One region of the Bradyrhizobium sp. F1.13.3 genome, then DNA from elsewhere that is predicted to be linked to it. Evidence: predicted binding sites of a transcription regulator. Region 1 holds the regulator's gene; each other region holds the start of a gene.
The links. Region 1 encodes LexA, which represses DNA repair genes until DNA is damaged. Its sites were predicted from a motif close to TGTTCNNNNTGTGTTCNG; they were not measured.

Region 1 (9,902 bases):
GCGGAATGATGGTCTGCACCGAGCCCTTGCCGAACGAGCGCGTACCGATCAGCGTGGCGCGCTTGTGGTCATGCAGCGCGCCGGCCACGATCTCCGAGGCCGAGGCCGAGCCGCCATTGACCAGAACCACCAGCGGCTTGCCCTTGGTGAGGTCGCCACCATGCGCGGTGAAGCGCTGGGTCTCTTCCGGATTGCGGCCGCGGGTCGAGACGACCTCGCCACGCTGCAGGAACGCGCTCGACACCGACACGGCCTGGTCGAGCAATCCGCCCGGATTGTTGCGCAGGTCCATCACGTAGCCCACCAGCTTCTCCGGCGGAACGTCCTTGGAGATCGATGCGATCGCCTTCTTCAGGCCATCGGTGGTCTGCTCGTTGAACGAGGTGACGCGGATATAGCCGATATCGCCATTCTCGACGTGGAAGCGCACTGGGCGCACATGGATGATCTCGCGCTTGATCGCGACGTCGAGCGGGGCGTCGGCCCCCTTGCGCACGATCGTGAGCTTGGTCTGGGTCTCGACCGGCCCCTTCATCTTGTTGACGGCCTGCTCGAGCGTCATGCCCTGCACGGCATCGCCATCGATCTTGCTGATGAGGTCGCCCGACATGATGCCGGCCTTGGACGCCGGCGTGTCGTCGATCGGCGAGACGACCTTGACCAGCCCCTCCTCCATCGTGACCTCGATACCGAGCCCGCCGAACTCGCCGGAGGTGGTCTCCTGCATCTCGGTCCAGGCCTTGTCGTTCATGTAGCGCGAGTGCGGATCGAGCGAGGTCACCATGCCGGTGATCGCGCCTTCGATCAGCTTGGCATTGTCGGGCTTCTCGACATAGCTCGCCTTCACCCGCTCGAACACTTCGCCGAACAAATTGAGTTTGGAATAGGCGTCATCCGCCCTCGCTGCCGCCCGTGCCGCCCATACGCCGCCATGCGGACTGGCTACCAAAAGGGTCAGACACGCTCCAGTGAGCGCGCCCAGTGGAAACAGCAGGGTTTTCCGCATGGATAGGCTGGCCTTTTTGCTTCGCGGTTCGGTGGGGCTGGGGAGCCGCCATCCAAATGGCGATCCAGCCTGCTTCTCACAATACCATTCCGGTTTCTTCAAGGCCGGGATGCCACGCCGGCGGGTACCCCGTAAAAATCCCTTCGTCCGGACCTAAACTTTCGGCAACGTTGCAGGACCCGGTATGAGCGCAGCGGGACGGCCGGCCGGCCCACGCCTTGCAGCCATGCCATTTTAGGATGGTTTTGGCGACGCGGACGGGTTAGGCGATGAGGTAAGGCTTCAAATTCTCGGGAGGATAACAATGAACGAAGCACCCCGCATCCAAGCGGAAAGGAACGTCGAGCTCGGCGCCAGCACCGAGCCGTTCCAGAATCTGCATGAATTCATCCGGAAAGCGCGTTCCAACCTCAACCAGAATGCCTGGGATTATATCGTCGGCGCAGCCGAGACCGAGACCACGATGCGTCGCAACCGCATGGCGCTGGACGAGATCGCCTTCCGCCCGCGCGTGCTGCGCGATGTCCGCAAGGTCACAGGTTCGGTCGAGCAGTTCGGCCGCAAGATGCGCCTGCCGGTGGTGCTCGCCCCCGTCGGCGCGCTCGAGATCTTCGACCCGGATGGTGCGGCGAGCGTAGCGCGCGCCTGCGGCACTTTCGGTGCAGCGCACATGCTCAGTTCGGTGTCCGAGCCCGGCCTCGAAAAGACCGCCGAAGCTGCGCCCGACGCCCTGCGCCTCTACCAGCTCTATGTGCGCGGCGACGACGCGTTCGTCGCCGACGTCGTCAGCCGGGCCGAGAAGAATGCCTATGCCGCCTTCTGCCTGACCGTCGACACCGCTCATTACAGCCGTCGCGAACGTGACATCGCCAAGCGCTACGTTCGCGAGAGCCGCCTGCGCGCCACCGGCGGCGATTACCAGAAGGGTCTGGAGTGGCGGACGGTGAAGATGATCAAGGACAAGTTCAAGATCCCGCTGATCCTCAAAGGCATCGCGACGCCGGAGGACGCGCTGATCGCGATCGATCACGGCGTCGAATGGATTTACGTCTCCAACCATGGCGGCCGTCAGCTCGATCACGGTCGCGGCGCCATGCATGTTCTGCCCGAGATTGTCGACGCCGTGAACGGCCGCGCCAAGATCATGGTCGATGGCGGTGTCTGTCGCGGCACCGACATCGTCAAGGCGATCGCGGCGGGCGCCGACCTCGTCGGCATCGGCCGGCTGCAATGCTGGGCGCTGGCGGCGGCCGGCGAAGCCGGCGTGGCGCGCATGCTGGAGCTGCTCGAGGACGAAGTGCTGCGCTGCCTCGGCCTCTTGGGTGCAACCTCGTTCGCCGAGGTCAACAAATCCTGCCTTCATCAGGCGACCGCAACCAACGCGCCCAGCGTGTTCAGCGCGTTTCCGCTGTTCGACCACGAGCCATATCGATACTGAATGAAAGGGTGCAGGTGACATCGCTCTCTCCCGGCAGCGCGGATGCGCTTCTGTTCGATCTCGGCCGCGTGGTGCTCGATATCGATTTCTCCAAGGCCATCGCCTGCTGGTCGGGACATGCCGGCTGCAAGCCCGAATCCCTCGTCGCGCGCTATGTGCGGGACAGCGAAGCCTATCGGTTGCACGAGATGGGGAAGATCAGCGATGAGGACTATTTCGCCTCATTGCGAGCCTCGCTCGGAATCGGCATTTCGGACGCGCAGTTCCTGGAAGGCTGGAACGCGATTTTCGCCGGCGAAATGCCTGACATCGCCGAGCTGCTGCCGCGGGCAGCGAAGCAGATGCCGCTCTACGCTTTCTCCAATACCAACCGGCCGCACGTGGACCATTTCTCAAGGGAATATGCCGACCTCCTCGGCCATTTCCGCGAGCTCTATTTGTCGTCCAGCATCGGCTTGCGCAAACCGGATGCGGAGGCCTTCGACCACGTCGTTGCAGCGATCGGCGTACCCGCCGGGCGCATCGTGTTCTTCGACGATCTTGCCGAAAACATCGAGGGAGCGCGGGCGCGCGGCTTGACGGCCGTGCATGTGACTTCGCCGCGTGACGTCGGGAACGCATTGAAGGCATTGGGCATTTGACGAGGAGCCCTTGTCGCGAAACCCACGGCGGCACGGCCCGACGGGACCAATTTTGAAGGAATTGAGGAACCCGATCACTTTGTGCATTTTTGTACAGAGTTCCGGGAACGGAATACCGCCTTCCGGACTCTTAGAGTCCGTTGGGACTTCTACGGACGGATGCATCATCGTGCTGGGCAAAACCTACCTCACCAAGCAAGCCTCTCTTCTTCTTGAATTCGCCAGGACAACTTCAGATTCGGACCTTTCCGCCAAGCTTGTGAGCAAGGCCGCCGACCTGAAATCCCAAGCCGATCCGCTACCCGACAAGGATCAAGGACCCAAGGCGCCCGACGTAACTCCCGGGCAGGCAGGGAGCTGATCGATACAGGCCGGGGGGCGCACGTCGTTCTCGTCTTACCATGACCACTATCCTGCCGATCTGTAACCTCCTTCGGATCATGGCGCGACGCGCTTGATCCCGGCTTCCGGAACAACATGAAGCGGCGGGAATGACTGCGCCCGTTCAGCCGTTTTTGCCTCCGCGCCCGCGCTCGGCTAGAAGACTTGCGGAACATTCGCCCGAACGTGCCGAGCAGGAGTTTTCGCCGTGGCCTTGATGCCGGTTTCTGACGCGCTTGCCGCAGTGCTGGCGGGTGCAGAGCCGCTGCCGGAAGACATGATTTCCCTCGACGAGGCCTACCATCGCGTGCTCGCGCGTGACGTCGCGGCGCGACGTACGCAGCCGCCGCAGGCGATGTCCGCGATGGACGGCTACGCGGTGCGCGCGGCCGATGCCGCGACGATCGATTCGGAGCTCACCGTCATCGGCGAAGTCGCGGCAGGCCGACCGTTCGCGGGGACGGTCGGCGCCGGCGAGGCCGTGCGGATCTTCACCGGCGGCGTCGTTCCCGGTGGCGCGGACGCCGTCGTGATCCAGGAGGACACGGTCGCCGCCGGCAAGCGTATCACGATCAAGGAAGCCGCGATCGCCGGACGGCACATCCGTCCCGCCGGCGTCGATTTCCGCGAGGGCGACGTGCTCCTGCGCAAGGGAAGCCGTCTCACCGAGCGCGACCTCGCGCTCGCCGCCGGGATGAACCATCCGCACCTTGCCGTTTTCAGGCGTCCGAAGGTCGCGATTCTCGCCACCGGCGACGAGCTGGTGATGCCGGGCACCACGCCCGGTCACGGCCAGATCGTCTATTCCAACGGCTACGCCCTGCACGCACTCGCCCGCAGGGAGGGCGCCGAGACCATCGACCTCGGTATTGCCGCCGACACGCTGGAGGCCACCACCGCCGGCATCCGCCGCGCCCGCGAGAGCGGCGCCGACATCCTGATCACGACCGGCGGCGCATCGGTCGGCGACCACGATCTGGTCCAGCAGGCACTGAGGGACGAAGGCATCGCGATGGCGTTCTGGAAAATCGCGATGCGGCCAGGCAAGCCGATGATGCACGGTCGGCTCGGCACAATGGGTGTGATCGGCCTGCCGGGCAATCCCGTGTCGTCCTACGTGTGCGCTTTCCTGTTCCTGGTGCCTCTGATTCGCGCCCTGTCTGGCCGTTCTGTGATTCACCATCGCCGTGAAAGCGCCGTGCTCGGCCGCGACGTCGGCGCCAACGACCAGCGCGAGGACTATCTGCGCGCGCATCTGGAGGAGCGTGACGACGGCACACGCGTCGTTCTTCCCGTCAACCATCAGGATTCTTCGCTGCTTGCGAATCTCGCTGCAGCACAGGTACTTCTCGTGCGCGCTCCGTTTGCGCCGAAGGCCGAAGCCGGCACGGCTTGCGAAGTATTGCGGCTCCCCGTCTGAGCGCCTCGGCAACGCGCGTTCCGCGAACTTTGCTCTGTTCACGGTAAATTAAGCAGTTGCGGAACATGTATCGAACATATAGTGTCCGTTCATGATTTGTTTCGAGCATGTAGCGGCATATAGCCGAATTCAGCGTCTCGGAATCGGACGACATCAACCGGGGGACTTTGGTCGAGATGTTAACGCGCAAACAATACGAGCTTCTGCGGTTCATCAGTGAACGTCTGAAGGAAAGTGGCGTGCCGCCTTCCTTCGACGAGATGAAGGATGCGCTCGACCTGCGCTCGAAGTCGGGCATCCATCGCCTGATCACGGCGCTCGAGGAGCGTGGCTTCATCCGACGCCTGCCCAACCGCGCCCGTGCGATTGAAGTCATTAAGCTGCCGGAGCTCCAGGCAGCCGCAGGCAGCCGGCGCGGCTTCACGCCGAGCGTCATCGAGGGCAATCTCGGCAAGGTGCGTGCGAGCTCCAGCCTGCCGGCTGACGAGGGCGAGCGTCCCGTTGCGGTGCCGGTGATGGGCCGCATCGCGGCCGGCACGCCGATCGAGGCGTTGCAGACCCGCAGCCATACCATCAGCGTACCGCCTGACATGCTCGGCTCGGGCGAGCATTACGCGCTCGAAGTGCGCGGCGATTCCATGGTCGAGGCCGGCATTCTTGACGGCGACATGGCACTGATCCAGCGCAACGAGAGCGCCGATACCGGCGACATCGTGGTGGCGCTGATCGACGACGAGGAAGCGACGCTGAAGCGCTTCCGCCGTCGCGGTGCATCGATCGCGCTCGAGCCCGCCAACGCGGCCTATGAGGTCCGCATCCTGCCGCCCAACCGGGTGAAGATTCAGGGCAAGCTGATCGGGCTTTACCGGAAGTACTGATACCGGAAGTGCTTCATACCGGAAGTGCTTGGCGCCTCGCGCGCTTCCACCGGCATCGCCGGTCAGAGATTGGAGCGGATCATCGTCCGCTCCGGCTGGATAGTCGTTCTGGTTCTGCACAGACTATCCGGCCCCTCCTCCGGGGCTGGCTCCTCACGACGCCAACGAAACAGCACGGCTTCAAACAGCACCGCTTCGCGGCTCAAGTGTTCGAGGAAACACCGGCCAGCGATCAAGTTCGACCGCTGCAGCCAAGCCGGCAATATTCGCGCATGCGCCTCCCGAATGCATCGCAACGGGCTTTGTTCCTATTGAATTCGGGAAAGATAATGTGATCGCGGCTTGCAGAAGCCAGCCGCAGATTTGCCCATAACCAAGCAGAGCGTTCGTGCTTCCACTCTGATAGAGGCCTGCGCCTCGATAAGAGACGCGGGTAGCTATCCCAGCATGAGGAGCACCCGATGTGTGACTACAGCCTGCATGCCGTCGCGTCGCGCCCCGCCGAAGTCGGCGAGACGATCGTCACGACAAGCTTCCGCGGCACCTCGACGCGCGGCTTCGCCTCCGCAGCCGATCCGTCTGTTGCCGTCTGCCTGCTGCCAGGAACGGAGCTCGCCTTCGCCGACGACGTCCGCTACGACAATCGCTGGATCTGGACACGCACGATCAATTCCCGCGTGGGTAAGTTCGGCAAGATGGATCCGCACATTCCCGACCGCCATCATGACGCGATCGAATTCCCCGACGGTAAATATGTGCTGGTGACGCAGCTCGTCGAAGGCCAGCGCGCGACCGTGCTGCAGCTGCCGGTAACTCAGTCGGTCGCCGAGCGCGAGCACAAGGTGCAGATTATCGCCGACCGGCAGCCGACCGTCACGCACCTGCCGATCGGCTGACACAGCCGCCTCCGGCTACGAGGTCGGGGGTCAGGATTGAATTGCCATCGCCGGCCGCGGCCGGCGAGATGGTGTGGCTTGCGTCCGCGAAATCCAATCGGATGGACCAAGCAGTTGCACCTCTCCGCCGCACGAAGTTTGAGCCGCCCTGCCTGAAGTTTGAACGTCCGCTTCGCAGCCAAATGACCGATGCTGTCAGGGCTTGAGACGGCGGACACGCTCGATGAAAACCTTCCTTCGCGTCGTTGAACTCTGGGTGCCCGATCGGACGCGCATGCGGCTGGAGTTTGGTGGCGGCCTCTACGACGAAGGGCTGTCCGCGTTCAAGGCCGTCAGCGAAGAGCTGCACTTCGGGTATGACGAGGGACTTCCGGGCAAGGCTTGGGCCGCGGGCCACCCCGTGATCCTCACCAAATTCGCCAACTCCTATTTCAAACGGACCGATCAGGCGCTCGCGGCCGGCCTCACCTGCGGCGTCGCGGTGCCGGTGTTTGCGGGTGAATTCCTGCAAGCCGTCATGGTGCTATTCTGCGGCGACGACGAAGCGCATGTCGGGGCGATCGAGCTTTGGCACAACGACCCAGATGCCTCCCACGAGATGGGGCTCGTCGATGGCTATTATGGCACCGCCGACATGTTCGAATTCAACTCCCGCCACACTAAATTTCCTCGCGGCTTTGGCCTGCCTGGCCGCACCTGGAAGGCGGGGCTGCCGCTGATCATCAAGGACCTGCACGACGCCAGGAGTTTTCTGCGCTGGGAGGACGCAGCCAAGGTCGGGATCAATTGCGGCGTCGGCGTGCCCTATCGGACCGGCACGGACCAGACCTGGGTCCTGACATTCCTCTCCGCGCAGGCCACGCCGATTGCGCGACGCTTCGAGATCTGGATCCCGAACGAGACCCACTCGGCACTGGTGTTCCGCGCCGGCGATTGCAGCGCGCAGACCGACCTTGCCGCGCTCTATGCGGAAAAATCCATTGCCAGAGGCGAAGGCAGCATCGGCGGGGCCTGGGCGACCGGCATGCCCGCGCTCAACAATGAGCTCGCGCATGACGGCTCGGTCGCCGGTTTCGAAGCCTGCACAGCCGGACTGAGCCGGATGGTGGCCCTGCCGGTCATCGGCAATTCCAGGCTCGACGCCGTGCTGGCCTGGTACTTGTAACCGATCCGATCAATCGTCGGCCTGCAAGTCGGTCTCCGCCGGCGTTGCGTCCTTGGTGCGGGGCGCGGTCGTCTTAGGCGCAAGGCTGCCGTCGAAATCACCCTCGCCGGCGCCGGTCGGTAACCAGGGGCGGCTCGTGCCTCTCGCCCTCACCGCCTGAACCACAAAACCCTCACCACGCTGCGTCAGCGCCAGCGCGCTCTGGCTGGCGAGCCGCTGCCGATCGACCACCATCGCCGCGCAATCGGGCGGCGCGGGACGTGTCGTCACCACCAGCGCGGCCCGACTGCAATCGTCCGCGAGAGCGTCGACGCGCAGTGCCAGCGCGACCAGCCTCCCGTCGGCCAGTGGCGTCACGCAGCCGGATTCGTCACAGGACACGCCATCGGCCAGCGAGGCTCGGCCGGCATCGCGCGGATCCGCGTCGGCAGCGAGCCATTCCTTGAGCAGAAAGCTGTCCTTGCTCGTCCTGATCAGGTGCAGATGTCCGTCCCTGCCCCGCACGGCGACGCTCGCGCCATCCCCGGCAATCAGGATGTCGGGCTGCCGGGACGACAGTCCCCAGAGGATCGCTGCCAGCAGCACCAGGGCGCCGGACCAGCGTAGCGGCGTGCGCAACAAGCCCAGCGCGATGATTCCCAGGCTCGCCGCGATCAGCGGCGCGATCCCGAACGCCGGGATGCGGCCGACCGCGCCCGGCAAAGCCGCGACCCAGCGCGAGACCGCGACCATCCACTCGATGCCGATCCCCATCAGCCACCAGAACACGTTGTCCAGCCCGAACGGCGCCGCAAGCAGCCCCAACAGTCCCGCCGGCATCACCAGCGCCGAGACCACCGGCATCGCGCCGAGATTGGCGAGCACACCGAACGGCGTGACACGGTGGAAATGGAAAGCGGCGTAGGGTGTGGTCGCAAGTCCCGCAATCAGCGAAGCCATGAACAGCATCGCAATCTCGCGGCCACCCCACATCGCGATGCGCGCGGTCGCCGAATGGTCCGGCGAGGCAAACAAATTCGGCATGCCGATCTGCACCAGCGCCACCAGCCCGAGCGTTGCCGCAAACGACATCTGAAAGCTCGGATGCACCAGCGCTTCCGGCGCGACCGCCAGCACGATCAGCGCAGCCACCGCGAGCGTGCGGAAGGTGATGGCGCGGCGATCGACCATCACCGCGATCAGCACCACCGCCGTCATGAAGAACGACCTTTGCGTGGCGACCTCCGCGCCAGACAGCAGCAGGTAGAACGCAGCGGCGACCAGCGCCGCGGCGGCCGACCATTTCTTGATGGCGAAGCTGGCCGCCAGTCCCGGGATCAGAGCGAGCAGCGCGCGCACCGCGAAGAACACGACACCGGCAACCACGGCCATGTGATAACCGGAGATCGGTCAAGCAATGATTTTATGTAGAAAAAGCAGTGACTTAATATGCCTTTGCTTCCCGCGTTTTCGGGCTGGGAAGCAGATGGGAAGCGAATGGCCAGACAGGACGCCTCGGCACGGTAGCAGTTGGCCATGAACTCGAGCCCTGCCCGCTCCTCCGGCATGGTCGCGCCGGCGGCGAGCTCCATGCAAAGCCGTTCGAATGTCCGCAACTCGTCGATCTCGTGCTGATGCTGCCCCATGGGCACGATCAGACTCCCGCCTGGGTGGCCACGTCAAGCGCCGGGCCCCCGCCTATTTCTCAAGCGCGCGCGTAAGTTGATTGGGGCTGTGAATTACACGGATAAAGTAGAATTTGGATCTAAACGCGCGTCGTGCGTGCCATCTTGGCTGCACTGATTCGAGGAGTCTGGGATGGAAGGGTTTTATGTCGCCTATCTCACGGGTCGCGCTGGGTCGAGCCTTCTGTTGTTTGCAATCCGCGGCTCCGACCTAATCGGTGTAGACGCTGGCGGATTGAAATACGACGGGAAGGTCAGCAAAACCACAGAAGGGTGGAAGTGCACAGTCGTTTACACAATCCCGGCAGGCTCTCCCGAACTCATAACCGGTGCCGATGCTCCATCGACAGATCAGCGAATTCCACTTGAATTTTCCTTACCCCCGGATTTTTCAAACGGGCAGATCATAGGGA
Region 2 (9,902 bases), on a different contig from region 1:
GACCTGAGAAGATGTACTTCATGGGTTCTTCCGAAGGCGGCCGCGAAGGCCTCACCATGTCACAGCGCTATCCCGATGATTTCGACGGCATCTTTGCCCGCGTGCCCGTCATCAACTGGGTTGGCCTGCAGCATGCCGGCACGCGCTCGGGGCTCGCGACCATGGGTGAGGGCTGGATCAATCCGGCGCAGGTGAAGCTCGTGGGCGATGCCGTGCGGGCCGCTTGCGACAAGGCCGATGGCTCCGATGACGCGCTGGTGCAAGATCCCGTGTCCTGCAAGGCGGCCTTCAAGGCGGAGACGCTGCGTTGCGCCAGCGGCAAGTCGGGCGATCAGTGCCTCACCGACGCACAGATCAAGGCGATCGACACGTTGCATGCGACCTACAAATTCCCGTTCCCGCTCGCCAACGGTCTCGACGATTATCCGGGCTGGGGCGTGTCGGGCGAGGACACGCCGGCGGTTGGCCCGACCGGCGGCTGGGTCGCGTGGTGGCTCGGCACGGCGCCTCCCGCGCAACCGCCTGCGCCCAATAACGGCATCGCCTGGATCTACGGCGCCGGCGGCATCCAATACGTGTTCGCGCGCGATCCCAAGCTCGACGTGACGACGTATAAGCCCGAACAGCACAAGGCGCGGCTGCTCGAGGTCTCCAGCCTGATGGATTCCACCGACCCCGATCTCAGCCGCTTCCGCGCCCGCGGCGGCCGACTGATCATGCTCGAACACATGGCCGACTACGCGCAGAGCCCCTATGCCGGCATCCGCTATTTCGAGAGCGTCGAACGCAAGCTCGGCAAGGCCGAGACGGCCGAGTTCGCGCGGCTCTACACCGCGCCCGGGGTCGACCACGTCGGCTCCGGCGCGCCGGCCAATGTCGACATGCTGAGCGTGCTGGTCGATTGGGTCGAAAAGGGCAAGGCGCCCGGCGATTTGGAAGTCACCGAGCAGAAGGTGGAAGCGCCGTCCTTTGCGACGCTTCGCGCGCTGCCGCTGTGCCGCTGGCCGGCGTGGCCGCACTACAAGAGCGGCCCGGTGACAGAGGCGGCGAGCTTCACCTGCGCGCCCTAGCAGGCGCGCCACTTCGGAGCGTCACCCCGCCGCCATCGCCTGGGCGCCGCCGAGCAGCTGCGCATTGAGCCGGCCGCCAGAGAACAGCATGTCGTCAAGCGCCTCGTCGATATCGGCGGAGATCACGGTGTTGCCGCCGTCCCGCGCGATGCTTCCTTGCGCCAGCCGCCGCATCAGCTCCCTGATGAAGGCGCAACTCGTGCCTTCGCTGCGACGGGCCGCTTCGGCGATGACCGCGTCCTCGATTGGCAGTCCTTTGCCGTAGAGCCGGACCAGCTTGCCGCGGCCAGTCTCGTCGGGCAGCGGCACTTCGATAGCTTGATCGATGCGGCCGGGGCGACCCGCGAGAGCTCCCTCGAGGTCCTCCGGCCGGTTGGTGGTCAGGACGAACAGGATGTCGGCGTCTTCCTTCAGGCCGTCCATCTCGTTGAGCAGCTTGTTCAGCATGGATTCCTCACACGGCCCCATGTCATCGCGGTCACGGGCGATGAGATCGACATCCTCGATCACCACCATCGACGGCTGGAGCAGCCGTGCCAAGCTCATATAGGCGCCGAGTAGACCGATTTGTTCGGCCGTGATGATCAGCGTCGTATGCCCGGGCAAATGCGTTGCGAGATAGCGGATCGTGTGGGTCTTGCCGGTGCCCGGCGGCCCGTACAGCAAGATGCCTTTGCGTGTCGATTGACCCAGCCGGCGCAGTTGGTCTCGGGTGTTGACGAAGGTCAGAACGTTGCGATCGAGCAGCCGCAGAGTCTGCTCCGGCAGGATCACCTCGTCGCGGGCGACCTGCGGCAAGCGATGCACCGTGATGCCGCGCGAGCGACCGCGATAGTCGGAGTCGGCATCGAGCGACAGGATCTTGCCGCGATAGGTCCGCGCAGCCTGTACGGCTTCTTCCAATTCACTGAAGCATTGCTGGACCAGAGCCGCGCCTGCGGAACCTGCGGGCACGAGAATCTCGATTCGAATTCCGGGCTCGCGACTGTATTCGCGGTGTGCGCAGAGCAAAACCGCATAGCGGAGATTATCCTGCTCACACAGCCACAATCCGTTATCCAGACACTTGACCGGGCTCTTCTCGCCTACGTCGACGTCGGAATATTGCAGTGGGGCAATCGCGATCGCATAGCGGCCCTCCTTGAGCAGTCGTGGAATCGACAGCGTTTCGTAGCGCTGCTCCTCGTTCAATCCCACCAGCCGGATGGCCTTGCCGAAGAGCCGGTCGACCGCGGCCTGGAGATCGACCCGCATGTGGCCGGGAAATTGGCGGATCGTGGTCACGAGCTTGCTGCGCGCCGTGGTGGCAAGGTGCCAGTCGAGAACGTCGCAAGCAAAGTCGAAATCTTCCTCTTGTTCGTTCGAGGGCTCATCCGCCGCACGCATGCAGTCGCTGCACAGCCAGACCGTGCGGCTGCCGATACGCACGTCCATCTGTCCCTCCGGCTTGCCGCAGAGTTCGCAAGGAGTCGTGACCGCCTCAAGCGTGACCTGCAGTTGATGGCCGGCCAGGCCGATGGATTGTTGCGCAGATTTGAAAAGGGCTTCGGCGACGGATTGGGGGTAAGGTCCGCAAACCGCCCTTTCCTTCTGCTCGATCTGGGTGATCAGCGCGGTCGCTTCACGGTCTGATTTGCCGAAAACCTGCCGAAGCAGATCCATCACGAATTGGTCCGGCGTATCATCGTCATTATGAATTACGAGCTGGGTCGGCTGGTTCGGGCCACGCATACTGTTCATCACGAAAGTCTCCGGGACAATCTATGATTGAATAGAACGAATAGGGAACACAAAACGAGGCAACCGTCAAGCGTTGCGGCGGCACCTAATTGCGATTGGTGGGTGAGGTCCTGGTGCGCCGGTGCGGCCTGTTGCTCGACGACTGCCGCGGTACATCGATCCACCTGCCGTCCTTTGACATTCCGAGCCGCTTCGATTATCTATTTCGCATGCGAAATAAGGAGGCCGGCGCGGGGCATCATCGGCTGATCTACCTGCTGAGCGTTGCACAGCGGCGCTTGCAGCGCTGGATGGCGGCGCAGCCTTCGAGCGAGGTCACGCCGGCGCAGGCAGGGCTTCTGTTCATTCTCGGCAAGCAGGACGGCGTGCTCATGGGTGAGGCGGGCACGGCGCTCGATCTGGGGCCGGCCGGCATCTCCGGCCTCGTCGACCGCACGGCAGCTGCAAAGCTGATCGAGCGGCGGGCCGATCGGGAGGACGGGCGCGCCTGGCGCGTCTGGCTGACGCCGAAGGGCCGTGCAGCGCTCGCACAGGCAAAGGCCAACGCGGCACAGGTTAACGCCGCGTTGACGGACGGATTCACCAGTGCGGAGATCGATATCGTCGCGCGCTGGCTGACCAGCATTCAGGACAAATTTCCAAGAGAGCTTTCAAGAGAACTTCCAACAGAGCTTTCGCGAGATCCAGAGGAATAGAGGAGAGACCCATGACCGAGCACGTCCGGATCGAGAACAGCGGCGGAATTCTCACACTCACGCTGGCGCGCCCCGACAAGAAGAACGCGCTGACGGATGCGATGTACGGCAAGCTCGCCGATGCCATCGAATCCGCCGAGTCCGATACATCGGCCCGCGTGATCCTGATCCGTGGCGAAGGCGACATGTTCACTGCCGGCAACGACGTCGGCGAATTCGCCGCGGTCGCAGCGGGCAAGTCGGAAGGAAGCCGCAACGTCGTGCGCTTCATCCAGTCGCTGGCGCGGTGCACCCGGCCTTTGGTCGCCGCGGTGCAGGGCCGCGCCGTCGGCGTCGGCACCACGATGCTGCTGCATTGCGATCTCGTCGTGCTTGCCGACAACGCGCAATTGTCGACGCCCTTCGTCAGCCTAGCGCTGGTGCCGGAAGCCGCCTCCAGCCTGCTGATGCCCGCGCGCATCGGTTACGCACGGGCCTACGAGATGTTCGCGCTCGGCGAGACCGTGCCGGCCAAGTCCGCGCTGGAATGGGGGCTCGCCAACCGCGTGGTGCCGCTCGACAAACTCGATACCGAAGCGCTCGCGCTGGCGCAGCGTCTTGCCCGTCAGCCGGCCGGCGCGCTCACCGCCACCAAGAAGCTGATGCGCAATGGCGAGGCGCTGGTCGCGCAGATGAATGCCGAAGGCGAGCAGTTCGGACTGCGCCTGCGCACCGCCGAGGCGCGCGAGGCCTTCACGGCGTTTGCGGAACGCCGTCCGCCGGATTTCACCAAGGTTGCGTGAGATCCGGGGCTGCAGGAAGGCTTGTCGGGTCGGAAACTCACGCCAATTCGATTAAAACCTTAACGGAACATTGGCATGTCGCGGGCAAGGTGACGCTAGAAAGCGTAGGCCCCGACACCATGGCAATGTTTAAGAAATCGGTAAGTTCGCTCCTGCTGACCTTGATGGCCCTGCTGGCCGCGGGTGCGCTGGCGTCTACGGCGATCCAGATGGTCGGAGCGTTCGGCCGCTACAGCGACAGCCTCGAGACCGCGCGGCTTGCCGCCGCCGACAAGGCGATCTTCCATGGCGTGCTGGCGCTGCGCAACAATCGCGGCGATGCCCAGAGCGCGATCCTCGGCGAGGATGATCCGCGTGCCAAACTCGAGGCGGCGGAGAAGGCCGAGCAGGGCGGCTATGACGCGATCGGCGCCGCGCTTGCCACCGTCGACTTCGCCCGCCGCGACGAACTCTCTGGCACATTGAAGCAAGGCTGGAGCGCCGCCTCCCCGCAATTCCAGCTGTTCTACGATGAAGCCAAGCGCCCGCGCGCCGAACGCAAGATCGAGCGGACCAATTCCTGGTACGATGCCGTCACCAAGGTGATCGAAACGGCCAACCTCGCCTCCACCGCGGTGTCGAACCGTGCCTGGATGGACGACCCCTTCATCGCCCGCATGATCCAGGTCCGGCGCTTCGCCTGGCAGGTGCGCGATCGTTATGGAATCCATTGTTCGTCCCTTCGCTCCAACGTCAACAGCAGCAAGCCGCTCGACGACGCTCAGAAGCGATCAGTGGCGCAATGGGATGGCACGATCACCTCCGGCTGGGCGGGCATGGCCGAGTTGCTGGCTGCGCCCGGCGTGGCGGCAGAGCTGGTGACGGCCGCGACGGACGCGAAGGCCAAGACCGATGGTGCGCTCAAGCAGATCGGCGAGCTCACCAAGAATTTCGACGGCAGCGGCAAGCCCGCGATGCCCGCCGCGGAATGGAATACGCTGTGTCAGTCACCCTTCGCGTCCATCGTCGCGGTGGCGAACAAGGCGCTCGACCAGTCGATCGCGCGGGCGGAGACGGTGCAGGCCAAGGCGCTCACCAATCTCGTCGTGCAGTCGCTCGCGTTCCTGCTCGCGCTGGCCGTGACCCTGGCCGGCATCTACGTGGTGCGCAACCGCCTCATGCACCCGGTGCGCGCCATCCTGGATGCGATCGCCAAGATCAGCGCCCGCGATCACGCGACGCCCGTTCCGCAATCCAGACATCCCGACGAGTTCGGCACCATGGCCGCCGCGCTCGAAAGCCTGCGCGAGAGTGCCGCGACCGCGGAACGCCTGGGTCGGGAGCGCGAAGCGCAGCAGGCGCTGCAGCTCGCCCGCTCCGGCACCGTCGATGCGGCTTGCCGCAGTTTCGACGACACCGTGCAAGCCGTCATTCACAGCGTTGCCGCGTCGACGAAGGAGCTCGATGCCACCGCGACCGACGTGCGCTCGCTGGTTTCGGAATCGAGCAGCCAGACCGCGGCGGTCTCGTCCTCCGCCGAACAGGCCACCAACAATCTCGAGACCATCGCGGCCGCGACCGAAGAGCTCTCGGCGTCCGTCGGCGAGATCTCGGCGCAGGTGCAGGCCAGTGCCCGCGAGGCCCGCGAAGCCGTGTCGCAGGCAGCGCAGACCAATGCGACGGTTGAGATCCTCGATCAGACCGCTGGCCGCATCGGCGAGGTTGTGAAGATGATCAACGCCATCGCAGGGCAGACCAATCTTCTGGCGCTGAACGCCACCATCGAAGCCGCGCGCGCGGGCGAGGCCGGCCGCGGCTTCGCCGTGGTCGCCGGCGAGGTCAAGAGCCTCGCCTCGCAGACGGCGACCGCGACGGAAGAGATCTCCCGCCAGGTCGCGGAGATCCAGGGCGCGACGGGCCAGGCGGTCACTGCCATCCGCGCGATCGGCGGCGCGATCAGCGGCATCGACGAGAAGATGACGGCGATCGCGGCCGCGGTCGAACAGCAGCGCGCGGCCACCACCGAGATCTCCCGCAACTTCCAGCAGGCCGCGCAGGGAACCCGCGAGGTCACCGACACCATCGGCAGCGTCGCCAGACTCAATCAGGAGACGGGCAATGCCGGTTCGGTCCTGTCGGTATCCGTGACGAAAATGTCCGCCGACGCCGATCGTCTCCGCGTAGCGGTCGAGGGCTTTTTGGGCGCGGTGAGGACCGCATAACTTCGACAATCTTCCGTCCCACCGTCGCGCGATCGGCATTGCCGCCGATGCACGCGGCGGGTACATCTGTGAAGCTGCGCGAGCGTCGCGGCAGATGTAAGAGATATCAGGGATGGAGAGTTCGATGCCGGTCACGCCCCAACACAAGGCCCAGCGCCCCTATCGCGGCGTGTTCCCGGTCGCACCCACCATCTTCGACGCGCGCGGCGAGCTCGACCTCGAGGGACAGCGCCGCTGCATCGATTTCATGATCGACGCGGGCTCGAACGGTCTATGCATTCTCGCCAATTTTTCCGAGCAGTTCGTGCTCACGGATGCCGAGCGCGAGACCGTGATGCATGCGGTGCTGGAGCATGTCGCGGGCCGCGTTCCCGTGATCGTCACCACCACGCATTTCAGCTCGGCCGTCTCCGCCGCGCGCAGCCAGCAGGCCGAGGCGGCCGGTGCCGCCATGGTGATGGTCATGCCGCCCTATCACGGCGCAACCTTCCGCGTACCCGAGAAAGGCGTCGTCGAATTCTTCAAGGTGCTGTCGGGCGCGATCAATATTCCGGTCATGATCCAGGATGCGCCTGTCGCCGGTACGCCGCTGTCGGTCGAGTTGCTCGCGCGGCTGGCGCGCGACTTCTCCAACATCCGCTATTTCAAGATCGAGGTGCCGGGCGCCGCGTCAAAGCTGCGCAGCCTGATCGAGGCCGGCGGCAGCGATATTGAGGGTCCCTGGGACGGCGAGGAAGCGATCACGCTGCTCGCCGATCTCGACGCCGGCGCCACCGGCGCGATGACCGGCGGCGGCTACCCCGACGGCATCCGCCAGATCGTCGATCCCTATTTCGCCGGCAAACGCCAAGAGGCGAAAGCCGCCTACGAACGCTGGCTGCCGCTGATCAACTACGAAAACCGCCAGTGCGGCCTGATCGCCTGCAAGGCGATGATGCAGGCCGGCGGCGTGATCAAGTCGGACACGGTGCGGCATCCGTTGCAACCGCTGCATCCGGCGACGCGGGCAGGGCTGCTGGAGCTGGCCAAGGAGCGCGATGCGCTGGCGTTGAGGTGGGGGAAGTAGCCTCTGCCGGCGTCCTGGACAAGCGCGCCCGAAGGTTATGTGTCCCGCCTCCCGTGCGCGATTGCGCACTAGGCCGGGACGACACTGAGTGTGATGCACGGTGTGAGGTGCGCGCCCTGGCCTGATCCCGCCAGCTTCCATCCGGCTGAAAGCGTCGAATTAACGCGGTTCGGGCGGTTTCGCGCAGCCCGGCGATGACATATTGTACGCTCGCCAACCAGGCCCGCGGAGCATATCGAGACATCGCGCAACAACTCTTCATTATGCCGCTATTCCGAAGCAGGTTGGTGCGAACCAACGAAACAGGGAGGCAGTGCCATGACGATGAGGCCGGATCCCACCTTTCACGCATCGCCCAAGCTTGCGATGGAAGCAGCTGCCGAGAACTTTGCCTACACGTTGCTGCTCAGTCCGGATTTTTCAAAACCGGATGCTCTCGCGGTCATCGACGTCAAGCCGGGATCGCCGACCTACAGCCAGATCGTCCACACCGTGACGATGCCCAACAAGGGCGATGAGTTTCATCACTTCGGCTGGAATGCCTGCTCCTCCGCCTTGTCGCCGCTCACTGGGCATGCCTTCATCGAGCGGCGCTATCTCATCATCCCCGGGCTGCGCTCGTCGCGGATTTACATCATCGATACCAAGCCCGATCCGACCAAAGCCAAAATCCACAAGATCATCGAGCCCGAGGAAGTCTTCAAAAAGACCGGCTATTCGCGGCCGCACACCATCCATTGCGGGCCGGACGGCGTCTATGTGAGCACGCTCGGCGGCGGCGGCAAGGACGGCACCAACGGGCCTCCAGGCGTCTTCATCATGGATTGCGAGACGTTCGAGGTCCTTGGACGATGGGAGATCGACCGCGGTCCGCAGACGCTGCACTATGATTTCTGGTGGAACCTGCCGCGCGACTACATGGTGACGAGTGAATGGGCGTTGCCGCCGCAGTTCGAGAACGGGATCGTCGCGGAAGATCTGCTGGCGAACAAATATGGCCATCGTCTCCACTTCTGGGATCTTAGCGCCCGTCGCAACGTGCAGACTATCGACCTCGGCGCCAATCATCAGATGGCGCTGGAGGTACGGCCGGCGCACGATCCGGTTCGCGAATACGGCTTCGTAGGCGTTGTGGTCGACACCACGAATCTCGAAGCATCGATCTGGACTTGGTGGCGCGAAGGCGGAAAATTCCATGCGGAGAAGACGGCGACGATCCCTCCCGAGCCTGCGCCAAAGGAGAAGCTCCCGCCGCTGCTTCAGGGCTTTGGCGCCGTGCCGCCGCTGGTGACCGACATCGATCTGTCGATGGATGATCGTTTTCTCTATGTCTCGTGCTGGGGCACGGGTGAAATGCGCCAGTACGACGTGAGTGATCCGCGAAAGCCGAAGCTTGCGGGCTCGGTTCACATCGGCGGCATCGCGCGCCGCACCCCCCATCCGAACGGCAAGGCATTTGCGGCCGGTCCGCAGATGGTCGAGATCAGCCGGGACGGCAGGCGGGTGTACTGGACCAATTCGCTCTATTCCACCTGGGATGACCAGTTCTATCCCGATGGCGTTCCGGGTGTGGAAGTCATGGCCAATGTCGGTCACAATGGTGGCCTCGAGCTCGACAAGAACTACTTCGTGAGCTTCCCCGACGGATATCGTGCGCACCAGATCAGGCTGGAGGGCGGCGATTGTTCGACGGACTCCTTTTGCTACCCGTCGGCCTAGATTGGGCACACGCGAGCCAGGGCTGGCTGTGGCTCGCTCTTGTTGCGAGCGGTCTCTATCACGGGGTCAATCCGGGAATGGGCTGGCCGCTCGCCGTTTCGGTCGGGCTCATGGACAAGAGCCCGCGCGCGCTCTTTCGTGCGTTGTGGGCTCTGGCGGCCGGACATCTCCTGGCAACACTTCTCGTACTGCTGCCATTCGCGCTCCTGCTCGTGCTGGCCGAGTGGCAGCGCTCGATCCAGCTCGGCGCGAGCCTTCTCCTCATCGGCTTCGGCGTCTATCGGCTGGTCGAGCGGCGCCATCCGCGCGCGCTGGCACGAATTCCGCCGACGCAATTGGCGCTCTGGTCATTTGCCGTTGCCATTGCTCATGGCGCCGCCTTGATGCTCGTGCCGATCTATCTCGGGCTCTGCCAGGCCTTCGAACTCGATGCCGGCCATGAGGCCGCTGGCGCGTTGATGAAGGCGAGTCTCGGGATGGCGGTGCTGGTGTCTTTGGTGCACGTTGCCGCCATGGTCAGCGCCGGCGGATGCCTGGCATGGCTGGTCTACCGCCATCTGGGATTGAGGTTCGTCTCGCGAAGCTGGTTCAATCTGGATGTAATCTGGGCGACCAGCCTCATTCTGGTT
Region 3 (9,902 bases), on a different contig from region 1:
TGCGGACCGGCGCCAGACACCGCGGCTGGTGCAGCGGCGCCAGCGGCGTCAGCTCTTCAAGTTTTGCGGTGACATCGTCCGTCAGCTCGACTGGGGCGGAATAGTCCGGACCGCCATGGACGACGCGATGGCCGACGGCGCCCAAGCGATGGTCGCCGAAACGATCCTCGATGAAGCCGAGCACGTCGGCGAACAGATGATCGCTGTCCGCATCCGATGCTTCCCGCCGTTTCTCGAACAGGTCTTCGCCCGCGGGGCTCTTCACGACGAGCCGCGGCTTCGTCTCGTGCTCGTCGAGCAGGCCCTTGCAGAGCAGGGTGGGCTCGGCCGCCGAGATATCGAACAGGCCGAATTTGATGCTCGACGATCCCGAGTTGAGAACGAGAACCGTGTTCAACATGGCTGCCGTCAATCGCCTGCCTCCGCCGGCGTGTTGCCGCCGGCGCTGTTCTGCCAGACCCATTCCTGGATTTCCGGCATGTCCTCGCCGTATTCGCGCACATAGCGCGAATGCTCGATCAGCTTGTCGCGGAATTGCTGCTTCACCTGCGCCGCCTTGGTCGCGAGCCCCGCCACGCGCTCGATCGCCTCGATCGCGAGGTGATAGCGGTCGAGCTCGTTGAGCACGACCATGTCGAACGGCGTCGTCGTGGTGCCTTCCTCGGCAAAGCCGCGCACGTGCATGCCGGCGTGGTTGGTGCGGTTATAGGTCAGCCGGTGGATCAGATAGGGATAGCCGTGATAGGCGAAGATCACCGGCTTGTCGCGGGTGAACAGGCCGTCGAAGTCGCGGTCGGACAAGCCGTGCGGGTGCTGCTCCCTGGGTTGCAGCGTCATGAGGTCCACGACGTTGACAACGCGGATCTTCAGCTCGGGCAGCGCCTTGCGCAGCAGGTCGACGGCGGCGAGCGTCTCCAGTGTCGGCACGTCGCCGGCGCAGGCCATCACGACATCGGGCTCGCCATTCGCATCTTCGGTGCCGGCCCAGCTCCAGATGCCGATGCCGGCATCGCAATGCGTGGCTGCCTCCTGCATCGACAGCCATTGCGGCGCCGGCTGCTTGCCGGCGACGATGACGTTGATGCGGTCATAGGTGCGCAGGCAATGATCGGCGATCCACAGCAGCGTGTTGGCGTCCGGCGGGAAGTAGATGCGAACGATGTCGGCCTTCTTGTTGGCGACGAGATCGACGAAACCGGGATCCTGATGGCTGAAGCCGTTGTGGTCCTGACGCCAGACATGCGAGGTGAGCAGGTAGTTGAGCGAGGCGATCGGGCGCCGCCACGGCAGATGCCGCGTCACCTTCAGCCATTTGGCGTGCTGGTTGAACATGGAATCCACGATGTGGATGAACGCCTCGTAGCAGGAGAAGAAGCCGTGCCGTCCGGTGAGCAGATAGCCCTCTAACCAGCCCTGACAGAGATGCTCGCTCAGGACTTCCATCACGCGTCCGTCCTGGGCGAGATGCACGTCGTAAGGTTTTGTCGGCTCCATCCAGACGCGTTCGGTGGCCTCGAACACCGCATCGAGCCGGTTTGACGCGGTTTCGTCCGGGCCCATGATGCGGAAATTGCGGGCCTCGGCGTTGAGGCGGATGACGTCGCGCAGGAATTTTCCGAGCTCGCGGGTTGCCTCCGCCGCGACGCCGCCCGGCTGAGCGACCTCGACGGCGAAGCTGCGGAAGTCCGGCAGCTTCAGCTCCTTCTTCAGAAGGCCGCCATTGGCGTGTGGATTGGCGCCCATGCGGCGATGGCCTTCGGGCGCGAGCGCCTGGAGCTCGGCAATGAGCGCGCCGTTCGCGTCGAACAGCTTTTCCGGCTCGTAGCTGCGCATCCACTCTTCGAGAATATTCAGATGCGCCGGGTTCTCGCGACAGTTCGCGACGGGCACCTGATGCGCACGCCAAAAACCTTCGACCTTCTTGCCGTCGACTTCCTTGGGGCCGGTCCAGCCCTTCGGGCTGCGCAGCACGATCATCGGCCAACGCGGGCGTTCGACGCTCTTGCGGCCGTCGCGGGCGTGCTGCTGGATCGACCGGATACTGGCGAGCGCGACGTCGAGCGCGTCCGCCATGATCTGGTGCATCAATCTGGGATCGTCGCCCTGGACGAACAGCGGCTCGTGCCCGAGCCCGCGGAAGAGATCGCGGATCTCGTCGTCGCGCATCCGCCCAAGCACGGTCGGATTGGCAATCTTGTACCCATTGAGATGCAGGATCGGCAGCACCGCGCCGTCATGCGCAGGATTGAGGAATTTGTTGGAATGCCAGGACGCCGCGAGCGGGCCGGTCTCGGCCTCGCCGTCGCCGACGACACAGGCGACGATCAGGTCGGGATTGTCGAATGCCGCACCATAGGCATGCACCAGCGCGTAACCGAGCTCGCCGCCTTCGTGGATCGAGCCCGGCGTTTCCGGCGCCGCGTGACTGGGGATGCCGCCGGGGAAGGAGAACTGCCTGAACAGCTTGCGCAGTCCGTCGGTATCGCGCGCGATATCGGGATAGATCTCGCTGTAGCTGCCTTCGAGATAAGTGTTGGCGACCATGCCGGGGCCGCCGTGGCCGGGACCGCAGACATAGATCATGCTCAGATCCAGCGCACGGATGACGCGGTTGAGATGGGCATAAATGAAGTTCAAACCGGGCGTCGTGCCCCAATGGCCGAGCAAACGCGGCTTGATGTGCTCGGGCCGTAACGGCTCGCGCAGCAGCGGGTTGTCGAGCAGGTAGATTTGCCCGACGGAGAGATAGTTCGCGGCGCGCCAATAGCGATCGAGGAGATCGAGGTCGCCGCTCGCGGCGGCCGATTGTTGTTGATTTGTCATATTGCTGCCGACCTTCACCCGGGATCGTCACCAACCGAGTTCCGGCGAGATCGATCCTTCGGCAGCATCAAACGGGATCGCCGTGACGCCACTGTTGCGTGAGGTCAAAAGCAAGCGCGCGAAGTTTGGGCAGCTCTACTGTGCATGGGGTTGTTTTCACGTTTTTTGTTTGTGTTCTTGATTTGTTCCTGCGGCGTGCTATCTTGGCTTCATGAGTCCAGCATCCTCTCATGCTCTCAAGCACCCGCCGGTCACGGCGCCCTCCGAGCCGGCGGGTGCGCCTTCTGACTTCCCTGAGCTGGCGGTCGCCATCGACCGCCAGCGCAGGCGAGGCCGGGGCGCGCAGTCCAACGCCAGCGGCCGCTTCGAGGCCGAGGCGCGCGTCGCCTTCGACGATGGCTGGCAGAGCCTTGAAGAACTGCCGCCGTTCAAGACCACGGTCGCGGTCGACACTTCGCGCAAAGTGATCACCCGCAACGATTCTCCCGACATAGGCTTCGACCGCTCGATCAATCCCTACCGCGGCTGCGAGCACGGCTGCGTCTATTGCTTCGCGCGGCCGACGCATGCCTATCTCGGCCTGTCGCCGGGGCTCGACTTCGAATCGAAGCTGTTTGTAAAGCCCGAGGCGCCGGCGCTGCTCGAGAAGGAGCTTGCGGCGCCCGGCTACGAGCCGCGGATGATCGCGATCGGCACCAACACTGATCCCTATCAGCCGATCGAGCGCGAGCGCAAAATCATGCGCGGCATTCTGGAGGTGCTGGAGCGCGCCGGCCATCCCGTCGGGATCGTCACCAAGTCGGCGCTGGTGACCCGCGACATCGACATTCTCGCGCGCATGGCCAAGCGCAACCTCGCCAAGGTCGGGATCTCCGTGACCTCGCTCGATCCGAAATTGGCGCGCACAATGGAGCCACGGGCGTCAACGCCGCCGAAGCGGCTGGAGGCGCTGAAGCAGCTTTCCGAGGCCGGCATTCCGACCACCGTCATGGTCGCGCCCGTGATCCCCGCGCTGAACGATTCCGAGATCGAGCGCATCCTGGATGCTGCCGCCCATGCCGGCGTCAAGGAAGCCTCCTACGTGTTGCTGCGGTTGCCGCTCGAGGTGCGCGATCTCTTTCGCGAATGGCTGATGGCGAACTATCCGGACCGCTATCGCCACGTCTTCACACTGATCCGCGACATGCGCGGCGGCCGTGACTACGACGCGAAATGGGGCGAGCGCATGAAGGGGACCGGCCCGATGGCCTGGACCATCGGTCGCCGCTTCGAGATCGCCTGCGACAGGCTCGGGCTGAACAAGCGGCGCCCCAAGCTGACGACGGATCATTTTGCCAAGCCGAAGCGGAACGGCGATCAGCTCAGCCTGTTCTGAGGGACGAAGTGGAAGAGGCGTCGTATGAGTCAGGAACTGGCAGCTCCAATCCCGCGGCTCACCGTCATCACGCTGGGCGTGAACGACATCCGCGCCAGCATTGCCTTTTACGACGCGCTCGGTTTCTCGCGCCGGCTGAAGGTGACCGGTGAGGCCGTTGCGTTCTATGATACTGGCGGTCCGGTGCTCGCGCTGTTTCCGTGGGATCAGCTCGCGGTCGACGCCAAATTGCCTGATCACCCGAGGCCATCGACGTTCCGCGGCATGACGCTCGCATGGAACTGCCGCGCGCGTGAGGAGGTGGACGCGGTGCTGGCTTTCGCCGTCGGCGAGGGAGCCGCGCTGCTGAAGGCCGCGCATGAGACCGATTACGGCGGCTATTCCGGCTATTTCGCCGATCCTGACGGCCATCCATGGGAAGTCGTGGTCGCGCCCGGCATCGAGGTCGGCGAGGACCGGCGGGTGCATCTGGCGGAATAGGGCGGCTGACTTGAATAACGGGAATTGTCCGAGGTTCCCGGTTGCGCAGGCCATTCCGCTTGCGCACGATCCCGGCCATGATTCGGGATCAATCCGCCAAGAAGCTGGCCAAAGACGCGCCCAAGAAGGCTGCGCCTGAGAACAAGAAGGCCGCGCCTAAGAACGACAAGGCTGCGCCCAAGAAAATGGCCAAGGCGCTGGCGGGCACAAAGAGCGCCATCATCGTTGCTCCAAGCTTCCGCCGCGAGCGCGCGCTGATCAAGCGTGGCGTCTGGCCGGTGGCAGGCTGCGATGAGGCCGGCCGCGGGCCGTTGGCCGGACCTGTGGTGGCGGCGGCGGTGATTCTCGATCCCGACCGCATCCCGCGCGGCATCGATGATTCCAAGCGCCTGACGGCCGAGGAGCGCGAAAGGCTGTTCGACAAGATCTGCGCCACCGCCCAGGTCTCGGTGGCAGTCGCCTCGCGCGCCCGCATCGACCGCGATAACATCCTGCGCGCCTCGCTGTGGGCACTGAAGCGCGCCGTGGTGGCGCTGCCCGAGCAGCCCCGGCATGTCTTCGTCGACGGCCGCGACCGGCTGGATACGGAATGCGATTGCGAGGCCGTGATCGGCGGCGACGGCATCGTCCTGTCGATCGCAGCGGCCTCGATCATCGCCAAGGTGACGCGGGACCGCCTGATGTGCGCACTGGCTCAGGACTGTCCCGGCTACGGTTTCGAGCAGCACAAGGGCTACGCCGTGCCCGAGCACCTTGATGCGCTCAACCGCCTCGGCCCCACCGTCCACCACCGCAGCTTCTTTGCCCCTGTCGCCGCCGCACGCGCCAAGCACATGCCCTGGACGGTCGAGCCGGCGCAGGATCTGTTTGCGGTGACCGAGATCGAGCTGCAGGTGGATACGGGCTTGGAAGTCGACGCGTCGGCCAATCTCTAGCCGAGACTCGGTTGCCACGACGCGTCACGCCCTTTATCAAAACAGTCGTGAGCGAATAGGGCCGGCTTGACGGGTTGGCTGCATCTTTCGGACGTTGCATGCGGTTTACCTCCCTGGTCATCGAGCTCATTCGCGCGCGGCCGCGGCTGATCGTCTGGATCGTCGTGCTGCTCCAGGCCGCGATGTGGCTGTTCGTGGCGCTGGTGTTTTATCGCAGCCCGCCCGGCAGCCTCGCGACCCTGCTGGCCTTCGGCCGCGAATACCAGGTCGGCACTGATTTGGGCCCGCCCTTGCCGGTCTGGCTCGCCGACATCGCCTATCGCGCCGCCGGCGGCCACGTGTTCGGCGTCTATGTCCTGGCCGAGCTCTGCGGGATCGCGACCCTCATCACGCTCTATCATCTCTCCCGCGCGGTGGTCGGCCCCCAGCAGGCAGTGCTGGCCGTGCTGCTGACCATGACGCTGCTGGCCTTCTCCTCGCCCACACTCGACTTCAGCCCCCTGGTGCTGGCGCGGCCACTCTGGGCGTTGCTGCTGCTGCACTCCTGGCAGATCATCGGCCAGCGCCGCGGCAACGCCTGGTTCGCCTGGTCGATCGAGGCCGGCCTCTTGCTGCTGACGACGCCGGCTGCGATCTTCCTGCTGCCCCTGATCGTCGTCTTCGCGCTCGCCACCGCGGGTGGCCGCCGTACATTGCGCGCATTCGACCCGCTATTTGCGCTGGTGGTCGTCGCGGTGCTGGCTTTGCCCTATGCGGTGTGGCTGATGCGGGCCGAGGCACTCGTCTTGCCGGCCTTGCCGCAGGTTGCCGAGCTCAATGCCCGCGCACTGCACGCGGCCTGGCTGCTCGGGGGACTCCTGCTCGGTGCGGCGGCGATCCCGGCGCTGACGGTCCTCAACACCGGCTTGTTCGTTCCCAAGAGCGAGGAGGCGCCGATCATCTTCCGCCCGCCGGTCGAGCCGCTCGCGCGCAATTTCGTCTATTTCTTCGCACTCGCGCCGGCGCTTGGCGCGGTGCTGATCTCCGGTCTGCTGGGCCTCGACGCCGTCGTCGGCGGCGCCGGCGTCGTGCTGGTCTTGTCGGGGCTTGCCGTGGTCGTGGGGGCCGGCGACCTCATCGCGATGCGCCGCGCGAGAATGCTGCGGATGGTCTGGGCGGCCGCCGTCATCGCGCCCGCAATCGGCGTCGTGCTCGCCGTCCTGCTCCTGCCGTGGACCGGTGCCAACGAGATCGCGACCTCGATGCCGGCGCGCGCGATTTCGGACTTCTTCGACGAGAGCTTTGCCCGCCGCACCAATCATCGTCTGCGCGCAGTCGCCGGCGAGACCCAGCTTGCGAGCTTGATCACGCTGCATTCCGGCCGGCCGCATCTCTTCATCGATGCCGAGCCCGCGCGTACGCCCTGGATCAATCAGGCCAAATTCAGCGAGACCGGCGGCGTCGTGGTCTGGCGGGCCTCCGATACCGCCGGGACCCCGCCGCCGGACATCCTCGCGCGCTTTCCGGGCATCGTCCCGGAAGTCCCGCGCGCCTTCGAGTGGCTGGTGACTGGACGCCAGCAACTCCTGCGCATCGGCTGGGCCATCGTGCGGCCGAAGGGGACTTAGTCGCTCGCCCTTTCCCTCGTCATTGCGAGGAGCGCTTGCGACGAAGCAATCCAGAGTCCCTCCGCGGAAAGATTCTGGATTGCTTCGCTGCGCTCGCAATGACGGGGAGAGGTCGTACGGCTCCTCACGCGCCCGCCAGCGCCTTCGCGATCGCGCGCAGATCCTGCCAGGCCAGCCGCTTGTACGACGGCGAGCGCAACAGATAGGCCGGGTGGAAGGTCGGCAGCGCGCGGATGGTGCGCGCGCCCGTCTCGTAGTCGAACCAGCGGCCGCGGGTGCGCATGATGCCTTCGCGGGTCGACAGCAGCGTCTGCGTCGAGGGATTGCCGAGCGTCACCAGCACATCCGGATTCACCAGCTCGATCTGGCGCTGGATGAATGGCAGGCAGATTTGCGTTTCCTGCGGCGTCGGCGTGCGATTGCCGGGCGGCCGCCAGGGGATCACGTTGGCGATGTAGGCGGTGCTGCGGTTGAGGCCTATGGCTCCTATCATCAAATCGAGCAGCTTGCCGCTGCGTCCGACGAAGGGCAGCCCCTCGATGTCCTCGTCGCGGCCCGGTGCCTCGCCGACGAACATGATGCGCGCCTGCGGATTACCGTCGGCGAAAACCAACCGTGTCGCTGTGTGCTTCAGCGCGCAGCCGTCAAAGCTCTGCATCAACTCGCGCAGCGCCTCCAAGGTCGGCGCGGTGCGTGCGGCCTCGCGCGCCGAGGCGATCGCGATGTCGGGCGCGGGTGCCGCCTCGCCGCGGATGACCGCGGGAGCCGCAACCGGCCGTGGCGCCTCGAGCGGAGGTGCGGCGCGCGGGGCCGCAGGCGGGGCGTCGACTTCCGCCAGGCGGTCAATCGGTTCCTCCACGAGCGCGCAATCGACACCCGCCTCCAGATAGAAGGCGAGAAGCTCTCGGACGGTGGGCGCGGGTTCGGGGATCATTTGGAAAGTCAGACTTTTATATCAGTTTGGAGCGCCTTGCACCCCGGCGGAACGCGATTCCGAGGTTGTCCTACCCGGAAAAATCGGAAACAAGAGGGCGCAATCGACCAAGGACCGTCTCAAGGGCTGAGATCAGATGAGCACCGAAGAACTTCCCCCGCGCGAATCCATGGAATTCGACGTCGTCATCGTCGGCGCCGGCCCCTCGGGCCTGGCTGCGGCGATCCGGCTGAAGCAGATCAATGCCGATCTCAATGTCGTCGTGGTGGAAAAGGGCTCCGAGGTCGGTGCGCATATTCTCTCCGGCGCCGTGATCGACCCGGCCGGGCTCGACAAGCTGATCCCGGACTGGCGCGAGGATTCCGATTGTCCGCTCAAGACGCAGGTCAAGGACGATCGCTTCTACTGGATGACGGGCGGCGGTGCGATCAGGCTGCCGAACTTCATCATGCCGCCTCTGATGGACAACCATCACTGCTATATCGGCTCGCTCGGCAATGTCTGCCGCTGGCTCGCGCGCAAGGCAGAGGCGCTCGGCGTCGAGATCTATCCGGGCTTTGCCGCCGCCGAAGTGCTCTATGACGAGCAGGGCGCGGTGAAGGGCATCGCCACCGGCGACATGGGCATCGGCCGGGACGGCAAGCCGAAGGACTCCTTTACCCGTGGCATGGAATTGCTTGGCAAGTACACGCTGTTCGCGGAAGGCGCGCGCGGCAGCCTGACCAAGCAGCTCATCGCGAAGTTCGCGCTGGATACCAAGAGCGAGCCTGCGAAGTTCGGCATCGGGCTCAAGGAAGTCTGGCAGATCGATCCCGCCAAGCACCAGAAGGGCATGATCCAGCATTCGTTCGGCTGGCCACTCGATCTGAAGACCGGCGGAGGCTCGTTCCTCTATCACTACGACGACAACCTCGTTGCCGTCGGCTTCGTCGTGCATCTCAACTACGACGATCCGTATCTGTCGCCGTTCGACGAGTTCCAGCGTTTCAAGACCCATCCGTCGATCCGCTCCACCTTCGAAGGTGCCAAGCGGCTCGCTTATGGCGCACGCGCCATCACCGAGGGCGGCTATCAGTCGGTGCCGAAACTCAGCTTCCCCGGCGGCGCGCTGATCGGCTGCGCGGCCGGCTTCGTCAACGTTCCCCGCATCAAGGGCGTGCACAACGCGATGGGCACGGGCATGCTCGCCGCCGAGCACGTTGCGTCAGCCATTGCCGCCGATCGCGCCAATGACGAGATCGTCGACTACGAGAATGCCTGGCGCTCCTCCTCGGTCGGCAAGGATTTGTTCCTGGTCCGCAACGTCAAGCCGCTGTGGTCGAAGTTCGGCACGGTGCTCGGCGTTGCGCTCGGCGGCTTCGACATGTGGTGCAACACGCTGTTCGGCGGCTCGCTGTTTGGCACCCAGTCGCATGCGAAGCCCGATCGCGCGACGCTCGATCCGGCCAAGACCCACGCGCCGAGGGCCTACCCGAAGCCGGACGGCAAGATCTCCTTCGACAAGCTTTCGTCGGTGTTCCTGTCCAATACCAATCATGAGGAGGATCAACCGGTCCATCTCAAGGTCACGGACATGAACCTCCAGAAAACCTCCGAGCACGACGTGTTCGCCGGTCCCTCGAATCGTTATTGCCCGGCCGGCGTCTATGAGTGGATCGAGGAAGGTTCGGGCCCGCGCTTCCAGATCAACGCCCAGAACTGCGTCCACTGCAAAACCTGCGACGTGAAGGATCCCAACGGCAACATCA

Region 2: ABIB66_RS28070 (ATP-dependent Clp protease adaptor ClpS) is a predicted target of LexA. The motif match lies at 2,843-2,860, and genes of this name have one in related genera.
Region 3: ABIB66_RS28555 (PA0069 family radical SAM protein) is a predicted target of LexA. The motif match lies at 2,996-3,013, and genes of this name have one in related genera.

Annotation. Positions count from the first base shown of each region.
Region 1 covers NZ_JBEPRI010000007.1:152,841-162,742, forward strand. The annotation lists gene ABIB66_RS20405 (S41 family peptidase) at 1-1,006, opposite strand, end outside; gene ABIB66_RS20410 (alpha-hydroxy acid oxidase) at 1,311-2,444, shown strand; gene ABIB66_RS20415 (HAD family hydrolase) at 2,453-3,085, shown strand; gene ABIB66_RS20420 (hypothetical protein) at 3,255-3,446, shown strand; gene ABIB66_RS20425 (molybdopterin molybdotransferase MoeA) at 3,675-4,886, shown strand; gene lexA (transcriptional repressor LexA) at 5,063-5,764, shown strand; gene ABIB66_RS20435 (hypothetical protein) at 6,226-6,660, shown strand; gene ABIB66_RS20440 (GAF domain-containing protein) at 6,884-7,825, shown strand; partial or broken gene ABIB66_RS20445 (ComEC/Rec2 family competence protein) at 7,835-9,211, opposite strand; gene ABIB66_RS20450 (hypothetical protein) at 9,623-9,902, shown strand, end outside.
Region 2 covers NZ_JBEPRI010000011.1:288,845-298,746, reverse strand. The annotation lists gene ABIB66_RS28075 (tannase/feruloyl esterase family alpha/beta hydrolase) at 1-1,070, shown strand, start outside; gene ABIB66_RS28070 (ATP-dependent Clp protease adaptor ClpS) at 1,092-2,810, opposite strand; gene ABIB66_RS28065 (MarR family winged helix-turn-helix transcriptional regulator) at 3,020-3,505, shown strand; gene ABIB66_RS28060 (enoyl-CoA hydratase) at 3,517-4,287, shown strand; gene ABIB66_RS28055 (methyl-accepting chemotaxis protein) at 4,407-6,488, shown strand; gene ABIB66_RS28050 (dihydrodipicolinate synthase family protein) at 6,613-7,554, shown strand; gene ABIB66_RS28045 (selenium-binding protein SBP56-related protein) at 7,873-9,273, shown strand; gene ABIB66_RS28040 (hypothetical protein) at 9,351-9,902, shown strand, end outside.
Region 3 covers NZ_JBEPRI010000012.1:80,826-90,727, reverse strand. The annotation lists gene ABIB66_RS28565 (acetate/propionate family kinase) at 1-400, opposite strand, end outside; gene ABIB66_RS28560 (phosphoketolase family protein) at 409-2,823, opposite strand; gene ABIB66_RS28555 (PA0069 family radical SAM protein) at 3,035-4,198, shown strand; gene ABIB66_RS28550 (VOC family protein) at 4,223-4,678, shown strand; gene rnhB (ribonuclease HII) at 4,756-5,613, shown strand; gene ABIB66_RS28540 (glycosyltransferase family 39 protein) at 5,712-7,220, shown strand; gene ABIB66_RS28535 (uracil-DNA glycosylase) at 7,345-8,154, opposite strand; gene ABIB66_RS28530 (electron transfer flavoprotein-ubiquinone oxidoreductase) at 8,291-9,902, shown strand, end outside.